3 regions of the Peribacillus sp. NPDC101480 genome follow, and region 3 is predicted to be linked to each of the others. Evidence: riboswitches for the same ligand, from Rfam matches in the RefSeq annotation. Region 3 holds a riboswitch; each other region holds the start of a gene.
What was found. A riboswitch is a leader RNA that binds a small molecule or an ion and turns the genes downstream of it on or off. The one in region 3 is predicted to bind cobalamin.

Region 1 (3,284 bases), on a different contig from region 3:
TTCTGGGAATACCTGTCCAAGTCCAAGGGCTCGATGAAGAAAGTTCGTCATTGCTTGAAAAACTCGCCACCTCAGAAAGTAAAATATCTTGAAGAAGTAACATTCTGCTGAATAGAAACTTTTCAAACCGACAAAATAGATAATATGAATCATTTCCTTTTGAAAGGAGCGAAAAGCATGACACCCGAGCAGGATTATACAGCAGCAAATCTGTCACCGGATTTATTGAATGAACTGAAAAGCTTTGAAAGCAAACTAGGCGAGGAAGCCAATAAAGAATTGATTGTCATCGCCTATGAAAAAGAAAAGGAAGCCTTGAATTAAGAAAAAAGACTCAAACATCCTTAATGGATGGTTGAGTCTTTTTTTGCATGTACAGTAAAAGGATGCCCAAATAATGAGCATCCCTTTTCCTTTATTACTTGCTGAATACATCCGTTAAGACCGGCACGATTTGTTTTTTACGCGATACAACGCCTTCTAAGACGGCGATGTTGTTGTTTAATGAAACGTCGTATGCTTTTTCCACTGCATAAGCCGCTTTACCAAGAGCCAAGGCAACAGAATCATTAGTCAAGATATCCGTTACGACGAATAGGAATAAGTCCAATTCCTTGACAGCGATTACCGCTTCAATCGCCGCTTCCAATTCAGCTTGCTTAGCAAGGACTTCGTTTGGATCCACAGCATTTACTTGTGCAATCTCCACTTTAGCCAATCCCATGGAAAATTCCTTTGCATCAAGTGTGATGAGCTGGGCGATCGTTTTGTCGCTCAAGTCAGCTCCCGCCTTCAACATTTCCAAGCCATATGTTTCAGCGTCGACTCCCGCAATGGCAGCCAATTCCATAGCTGCTGCAACGTCTTGCTCCGTGCATGTAGGTGATTTGAACAATAAAGAATCGGAAATGATGGCAGACAGCATAAGACCTGCGATTGCTTTAGGAACTTCAATGCCGTTTTCTTTATAAATTTTATTTAAAATGGTTGCCGTACAGCCAACTGGTTCCGCACGGTAATATAAAGGATCGCTCGTTTCGAAGTTAGCGATACGGTGGTGGTCAATAACTTCCAACACACGGACTTGGTCAATATCTTCAGCACTTTGCTGGCGTTCGTTATGATCGACCAAGATTACGCCATCAGCTTCCCCTGCAACTTTTTCCACAAGACGGGGAGCATCGAATTTGAATTGGTCCAATGCATATTGAGTTTCACCATTCACTTCACCCAGACGAACTGGTTCAGCGTTGATACCTAACTGCTTTTTCAGATCTGCATAAGCGATTGCTGAACAGATTGTGTCTGTATCCGGGTTTTTATGTCCAAAAACTAATACTTTTTCCAAGATTTTATCCCCTTTTTCATAAATATTTTTCCGCGAATCCCCTCACCGCAATAAGGGAGAGCCACCTTTACTAGACACTTTATTTTAACACAAAATCCCGTAAAATCAGCGCTTGAATTATCCATTCCCCAATAAAATCTTTCATTCCTTCACCCTCTGCCATCACTTTGTCAATAGATAAGGGTTGGTTTTTTTCAAATATATTAGTTGAATTATCATCGTATATGGCTTACGATAATATAAGCAGAAATACTAGATATTGATTACATAATCTATACCAATAACTATATATAGAATTTTTATAATCCAAGGTGCCAGTGATGGCTGAAAAGGGAATCCGGTGTAAACCCGGAACTGTCCCCGCAACTGTAAATGTGACGAAATGAGAAACCCACTGTATAGCTCTCTATACGGGAAGGACTCAAAGTAGGATGATCATGAGTCAGGAGACCTGCCTTGAATTTTTCACGTTTCTTATTCTTCGGGGATTGAGATGATGAAACGATAGTATAACGGCTATTTTTTCATGGCTCTTTTATTCTATCGTTTGATCCGCTCAATTCTTTGGGCGGTTTTTTTATTTTAGCGGAAGTTAACAAGGAGGATTATTAATGACTCAAACATATAACTATACCATAAGTGAAAATGAAACAGAAAAGAAATCCATCCAGCTTGAGATGTTATCGAAGGAATTCGAAGGCCGTCTCGATATGGAAAAGTTCAAAAAGCGTTTTACAAAATGGCTTGATCGCAAAAGTGACTCAACCGAAGAACAGGCATCAAAAAAACTGATTCAGCTCGCTCTTGAGGGTGTGGATATCGATGCTCCGGATTGGACATTCGTTGCTGCAGCAGAACTGTTGAATACAATGTATAGGGATGCACAAGCCAATCGTGGTTATGCAGGCAAGAGTTATGGCCCATTCTATGAGCTGATCACAGAGCTCTCCCAGCTTTCGGAAGGTCAGCGTTATCCAATTTACAAGCCAGAACTGCTATCTTCATATACAAAAGCGGAAATTGAGGAATTGGGCTCGGTGATCGACCCGGAAAAAGATAAATTATTCTCATACATAGGCATCTACTTATTGAACGACCGCTATCTGGCCCGCCCAAAAAAGGACAAGGTCTACGAACTGCCGCAAGAACGTTTCATGATCATCGCGATGGAAATCATGCGAATGGAAAAAACGGAGCATCGCCTGCAACTTATAAAAGAAGCATACTGGGCCATGTCCAACCTTTATATGACTGTTGCGACTCCTACACTCTCCAATGCTGGGAAAACACATGGACAGTTAAGCTCTTGCTTTATCGACGCGATTGAAGATTCCATTGATGGCATCTATCTATCAAACTACGATGCAGCAAAAGTATCTAAATTCGGCGGCGGTGTCGGCCTTTACGTTGGTAAGGTTCGCTCGCTTGGTTCTGATATCCGGGGTTTCTCTGGAAATAGTTCCGGCACGACGCCCTGGATTCGACTATTCAACCAGACAGCTGTAAGTGTCGATCAATTGGGTCAACGTAAAGGTGCCATCGCGATTTACTTGGATGCCTGGCATAAAGATATCATGAGCTTCCTCGATTTGAAGACACAAAACGGGGATGACAGATTAAAAGCCCATGATATATTTACAGGCGTTTGCATACCGGATTTATTCATGGAGGCTGTACGCGACAGAAAAGAATGGTATCTTTTCGATCCGCATACCGTCAAGCAAACCCTTGGATTTTCACTTGAAGATCTTTATGACGAGAAGAAAGGCGAAGGAAGCTTCAGGAAACATTATGCACTTGCTGTCGAGGCCGCAGAAAATGGCACGCTTCCAAACTACAGCTTTGAAAAAATCAATGCGATGGACATCATGAAAAGCATCATGATTTCTCAATTAGAAGAAGGCGTACCGTATATGTTCTACCGCGATGAAGTGAA
Region 2 (3,284 bases), on a different contig from region 3:
CTCATCGACCTGAATCATTTTGATTCCAGCGGATTCCAATGCAATGACTTCTTTTTCCAAAGCGAGTGCCAGCTGATAGCATACATTCTCCCTGGAAATATCATCACGGACAAATGACCAGTTCAAAATCGTAACAGGACCTGTAAGCATTCCCTTTACCGTCTTCTTCGTCAGTGATTGTGCGTATACACTTTCCCTGACTGTCATCGGTTCGATGAAATGGATGTCGCCGTAGATGACTGGCGGTTTCACACAGCGGGATCCATAGGATTGTACCCACCCCTTTTCTAAAAAGACGAATCCACCTAACTTATGGCCGAAGTATTCAACCATATCCGTTCGTTCGAATTCCCCATGAACAAGGACATCCAAACCGATTTCTTCTTGGATTTCGATCCACCTGCCGATTTCTTCGTTAACGAATGTTTCATATTGCGAAGCGGTCCATTCTCCTCTTTTGAATTTCCCGCGTGCTTGTTTAACATCAAATGTCTGCGGAAAGCTGCCGATCGTAGTCGAAGGAAGAAAAGGCAATTTGAAAAATGCCTGTTGATTTTGGTAACGCTCTTTAAATGGAAGCTGACGGCCGGCGGTCCTGGTTTTAACCTTTTCGACATTGGATTGTACAGTTCCGTGATTCCGGGCATTTGAATTTGCTAACGTTTGAAGCGTGAATTTATTAGCATCGACTTTTTCGGCGATTGCTTCAAAGCCTTGATTATTCCCTTTGACCAAGAGTGTGATTTCCTCGAGTTTCTCATCAGCGAAAGCAAGGGCCTCTTTCACTTCGTTTGATAGGGCGGTTTCATTACGAACGGTCACTGGCACATGAAGCAAGGAACAAGAGGGCTGAAGCCAGATTCGGTCTTCGGCTACCATTGTCTTAAGAGTCTCGATCAATTGGATTTTTTTCGATAAATCAGAAAGCCAAATGTTTTTTCCGTCAATCACACCTGCAGCAAGCACTTTGTCCTTCGGAAAGCCGAATGCTTCCAGGTTGCTTAGATTCCTCCCTTTGTCATGTACAAAATCAAGACCGATTCCTTGGACTTGTAATTCGATGACTTCCTGGTAATGTTCCACGGCATCAAAGTATGTTTGTAGCATGATGTTCAGGTTTGGTGCTGCTTCATTCAGTTTTTCATAGAGGTAAGTAACAGTTTGCATATCTTCTTTGGAAATCGATGAAACAAGTGAAGGTTCGTCCATTTGAACCCACTTCACGCCTTCTTGCTCCAACTCCCGGAGGATTTGCGTGTATAGGGGAAGCAGGCTCAGGATGATGCCAGGGATATCTTGTTTTTTGAAGCCTTTGGAAAGGGAGATGAAAGTATAAGGACCGATCAACACGGGCTTTGTTTCAATTCCTAGCTTTTCCTTGGCTTCCCGATATGCTGCAAGTGGTTTATTTTCCGTTAACGTCAGCTGTGGCACCTTTAATTCAGGGACAATATAGTGATAGTTCGTATTGAACCATTTCGTCATTTCGGAAGCGACTTCATCATTGTTTCCGCGAGCCATTGAATAATAAACGGAAAGGGGAACGCTTCCGCTTTCATAGGCTGAATAACGTTCAGGAACAAGACCGAACATTACGGACATATCGAGCATTTGATCATAGAAAGTGAAGTCGTTGACAGGAATGATATCAATGCCTCGTTTCTTCTGTTTTTGTAAGTTGCCTAAACGGATGGCTTTTAGTTGTGCCGTAAATTCTGCTTCATCGATTTTACCGGACCAGTAAGCTTCCAATGTACGTTTCCATTCACGATCTTCCCCGATTCGAGGGTAACCCAAACTACTGCTTTTCAATATTCCCATCCTCCTATATTCATTTAATTGAGCAATAAAAAAAGCATTCCTAACCGTCAAAAGAGATGGTTAGAAATGCTTAAAATAAAGAGGCATGCAAAATGCCCCTTACAATTATAAGGTCCCTAACACCTCCCTATCTCCCGTAGGTTAAAACAGTGTTGTCGAAATAGGCAGGTCTCCTGACTTAGGGATTAACATTAGCGGCGGGCCTTCCCGATCCGTTGATCAGTGGCATATTGGATGGCGCTAACACTCCCATTACAGTGGCGGGACCGTCCCGGAATTACACCGGACTTCCCTTTTAATCCTAATTTAAAATTAGGAACCTATTTCCACATATGAAATTTGACAAAACCTGCCTTGATAACTGTTTGTAGGTTAAAAATTTATAAAATAAAAACTATTATAAAAATTTAGACAATCTTAACATATCCGACCAAAAGGGTCAACATGAAAAAAAATTCAGTAAAAGTATCCGGTTATAAGGTGTGTGGGTGATAAGGATGAGGTCTGTTCCTAAAAAAGAATATATTGTTTGGACAGGGAGTATGTATAGAGGAAGTGGCGTTTTGAAATGGGGCGTGGGGGATGACTTTCTACATCTTGATTGCAGGAATCATTTTTTGCATGGTGATGAGTATTCGTACGTTATTTCTTGTTGAGTCGGGAGGAAAGAAGTTTTCTCTGGAGGATATGCTGTGGCTTGGCAATTTATATGCGACGATATTAGTTGGATTTGCACTGATTTATTTATTATACGAACTTCAGAATCATTCGGTGATTCTTGATATGGGCAATCGATTGGATGGCACTTTCTATGAACAGTTGAAGACTTCTTTTTATTTTAGTGCGATGACGATGTTTTCTGTAGGGTATGGAGATATAGCCCCGATTGGCATGGGCAGGATGATAGCTACGATTCAGGCTTTCATCGGTTATACACTGCCGGCAGCGTTCGTGATCCGGACGGTGATCGATTTGGAGCACAAAGATAGGAAGGATAAATGAAAGTTGTGTTTCTTTCGATTATTGGGTACTCTTACCATAATGAAAGAAATGGAGGGTTTAATATGACTGTTAAAATTGGAGAAAAAGCACCTGATTTCAAGCTCCCTGCAAACAATGGTGAAATGGTGTCCCTATCGGATTTTAAGGGAAAATATATTGTTTTATATTTTTATCCAAAAGACATGACGCCAGGTTGCACGACGGAGGCCTGTGATTTCCGGGACCATAATGAGCAATTTGAGGAATTGAACGCGGTCATCATTGGAATCAGCCCAGACCCAGCTGCACGTCATGAAAAATTCATCGAAAAACATGGATTGCCTTTTCTGCTGCTGGCTGATGAAAATCATGAAGCGGCTGAATCATTTGATGTGTGGCAGTTGAAAAAGAACTTCGGCAAGGAGTATATGGGCATTGAACGTTCAACTTTCCTGATTGATAAGGCTGGTATGGTAGTCAAA
Region 3 (3,284 bases):
GCACCCCGCTAAGCATACCTAAGAGCGTCGTTTTTCCGCTGCCATTAGGCCCAAGAATCCCGAATAATTCTCCTTTATGTACATCAAAAGAGACAGAGTCCAAAACAGCTTTGTTGTCATATCCACCTGTTAACCCTTTAACTTCAAGCATTCGTTTTTACCCTTCTCTCCGTCTCTTTAATAAAATCAGCGCAAATGCAGGTGCCCCGATAAGTGAGGTGATAACCCCGATCGGCAGTTCCGATGGGGCAATGACCGTCCGTGCTACAAAGTCTGCCAAAATTAAAAATCCGCTTCCTATCAGCAATGACAGCGGAAGCAAATGTTTATGATCAGGTCCCCATATCTTTCGGACAAAATGAGGAATGACCAATCCTACAAAGCCAATCGCCCCTGAAACGGCTACCGCTGCCCCTGTCAATGTCGAACCGGCTATCAAGATCCACATTTTCCGCCGCTTAACATTCACACCTAAGTGTTTTGCCCGGTCTTCCCCGAAAGTCATCGCATTCAATTCGCTTGTATTCATGATCAAGATCAACGAACCAATGATAAAAAACGGCAAAATGATTGCAATATAATTCCATCCGCGCATTGAAACGCTTCCCATCAGCCAGCCGATGATTTGTCTTAATTCATCACCCGTCAGCGCAATCATCAATGAAATGAAGGCACTTAAAAACGAGCTGAAAATGATTCCCGTTAAAATGATCGTTTCCACTTTCATCGATCGATCCATTTTTTTTGCAAAAGTCAATACGCAGAGCATCGTGAGCACTGAGCATAAAATGCTCAATGCCGGAAGAGTGTATAAACCGATGAACGGCAGTGATATATTCAAGAATATTGTCAATACGGCGCCGACCGATGCTCCTGATGAAATACCTAATGTGTAAGGATCAGCGAGCGGGTTCCGGAGCAGTCCCTGAAATGCCGCACCCGCAATCGCCAGCGATGCCCCGACCAACCCCGCAAGCAACACACGCGGCAAGCGGATGTTCATCACGATATTCGTCAGCATCACATCCGGATCAGCGGAAATCGGCAAATGAAAGATCTCCTTGCCGATTATTTGTAAAAGTACGGGAATCGGTACTGACACCGAACCAAAGGAAATGCCTACCGTCATTGCGAATAACAAAATTAAAAACGCAATCAAATAGGCAAACGTCCATTTAGTTGTTAAATTGGTTCGGATAGACTGATTTGGCAAGTTCCTCTACTCCCTCTATCAAGCGTGGACCGGAACGGGTCACCAAGTCAGAATGGACATCAAAGACTTGGCCATTCTTAACAGCATTTACGTCTTGCCATCCTTTTCGGCCCTTCACTTCATTTGCTGAATCTTTCGTATAATAACCATAAGTTGTAATGATGACATCAGGATTTGCAGCAATCATCGACTCTTCATCAATCTTTGCCCAACCGTCCAAGTCAGCAGCAGCATTATCCGCTGAAATAATAGTAAGCATCTCATTCATGAAAGTATTTTTTCCCGGTGTGTATATTTCCGGTGAAGGCGAAACTTCCACTAAAACGGTCTTCCTATCCTCTTCCTTTACGGATTTGGCTTTTTCCTCGATATCCTTAAGCTTCGTTTTCATATCCGCAACGATTTCGTTTGCCTTGTCATGTTCACCCGTTGCCTGTCCAATCATTTCAATAGACTCATAGACTTGGTCAAAGCTTTGTGCATCATTGACTACGAGGACATCTATTCCAGCATCCTTAAGCTGCTGTAAACCCTCATTCGAATTATGGGCACTTGATGCATGGGCAAGAACAAGGTCAGGCTTCATGGAGACAATCAGCTCCGTGTTCATTTCCATTCCGCCAACTTTTTCAATTTCTTTCGTTTCTTCCGGGTAATTATCATTATCGGAAACACCAATGACCTTTTTACCCAAACCAAGTGCAAAGACCACTTCCGTATTACTTGGTATTAACGAAACGATTTTCTTCGGTTTTTCTTCTATCGTTACTTTTTCCCCAGTTGCATCTTTAATCGTAATCGGGAAAGCTTCGTGTTGAGCATGTTTCGTTTGCTGCTGTTCTTTTCCTTCATCAGTAGCTCCACTGCAGCCGACCATCATGCCTGCAGTAAGCAACATCAACAATATCAGACCAAAAATTTTCTTCATTTTCATTCCCCACAATCTTTTTATTTAATTTCTTTCACCCAATAATCCCGGAAGATGCACCCAAAACAAAAAGCACCTCCCGTTAAACGGAAGGTACTTGTATGGCAACAATATCATTACGGACTTCTTAGGGTCTGCCACACACCTTCCCATCCGCGTAGGTTACAGGTGTACGAATTTTGGCAGGTCTCCTGGCTCATGGTCATCGTCAACGGCACCTTCCCATATTTCATACAGTGGTACACAGCCGTCAGCTCCCATATACAGTGGCGGGACCGCGCTGGCATTTCACCAGCTTCCCTTTTAAGTCATTACGACACCAAATCGTTCATATGTATATAATTTTCATTGCCTTCATTATACACCATGTAAGAATCTATTATTATATGATTTTTCTGAACAGGTTCGAAATGACCCTTCCACACTCAATGATTTGAAGCATTTTCAATCAATGTCGCAAACCCATCGACTGATAAACCGGGTGAAATCCGAACTCGATGCAGGGCATGCATCCCTTGTTCCCTTGAAGCTCCCCCAGGTTCGGTAGTGACTGCCATCTTGTATCCGGCTTCATCTGACAGCCTGAGAGTCTCTTCGTTATACCGGCCAACCGGATAGGAAAGCACTGTCGTGTCCTGGTCGAGAATACGGTCGAATAGCTTCTTAGACTGGACCATTTCAGCTTCTTGCTGCTCTGCCGTCATGCGGTTCAGCTCCAAATGGTTGATAGTATGGCTTTCAATCGAAATCCCATTCCTGCTCATCTCCATCATTTGATTTTCAGTCAGGTGATGACCTTTATCAATGGACTTCCCGATCATGAAGACAGTTGCTTTCATATCATTTTCTTTTAATATCGGGAAAGCCTCCGTGAAGTTATCTGTATAGCCATCATCAAAAGTAAGCCAGACACACTTCTCACTTGGTATCCGATTCTCGGTTAAAACGAGGAATGCCTCTTCAGGAGATAATGTATAGTAGCCATTCTCCCGAAGCCAAGCCATCTGTGACCGGAATTCCTCACTTGGAACCCGAAGGCGATTACCTTCAGAAATGCTGTGATACATCAAGATTGGAAGCTGGACGGCGGGCTCGGCCGTTATCCAGTCTCCCGTATCGATCTGGCCCTCCAATTCCTGCCCT

Region 1: it holds a riboswitch for cobalamin, as region 3 does, so the genes downstream of both, ACQKMF_RS22005 (ribonucleoside-diphosphate reductase subunit alpha) here and ACQKMF_RS11870 (ABC transporter substrate-binding protein) in region 3, are expected to answer to the same signal.
Region 2: it holds a riboswitch for cobalamin, as region 3 does, so the genes downstream of both, metE (5-methyltetrahydropteroyltriglutamate--homocysteine S-methyltransferase) here and ACQKMF_RS11870 (ABC transporter substrate-binding protein) in region 3, are expected to answer to the same signal.

What each region holds. Positions count from the first base shown of each region.
Region 1 covers NZ_JBNNSB010000007.1:237,522-240,805, reverse strand. The annotation lists gene ACQKMF_RS22020 (SulP family inorganic anion transporter) at 1-92, shown strand, start outside; gene ACQKMF_RS22015 (hypothetical protein) at 178-324, shown strand; gene ACQKMF_RS22010 (manganese-dependent inorganic pyrophosphatase) at 419-1,348, opposite strand; cobalamin riboswitch at 1,641-1,821, shown strand; gene ACQKMF_RS22005 (ribonucleoside-diphosphate reductase subunit alpha) at 1,960-3,284, shown strand, end outside.
Region 2 covers NZ_JBNNSB010000008.1:4,659-7,942, reverse strand. The annotation lists gene metE (5-methyltetrahydropteroyltriglutamate--homocysteine S-methyltransferase) at 1-1,821, opposite strand, end outside; cobalamin riboswitch at 1,968-2,160, opposite strand; gene ACQKMF_RS22425 (potassium channel family protein) at 2,404-2,823, shown strand; gene bcp (thioredoxin-dependent thiol peroxidase) at 2,886-3,284, shown strand, end outside.
Region 3 covers NZ_JBNNSB010000003.1:129,406-132,689, reverse strand. The annotation lists gene ACQKMF_RS11880 (heme ABC transporter ATP-binding protein) at 1-151, opposite strand, end outside; gene ACQKMF_RS11875 (FecCD family ABC transporter permease) at 158-1,213, opposite strand; gene ACQKMF_RS11870 (ABC transporter substrate-binding protein) at 1,176-2,147, opposite strand; cobalamin riboswitch at 2,306-2,480, opposite strand; gene ACQKMF_RS11865 (polysaccharide deacetylase family protein) at 2,567-3,284, opposite strand, start outside.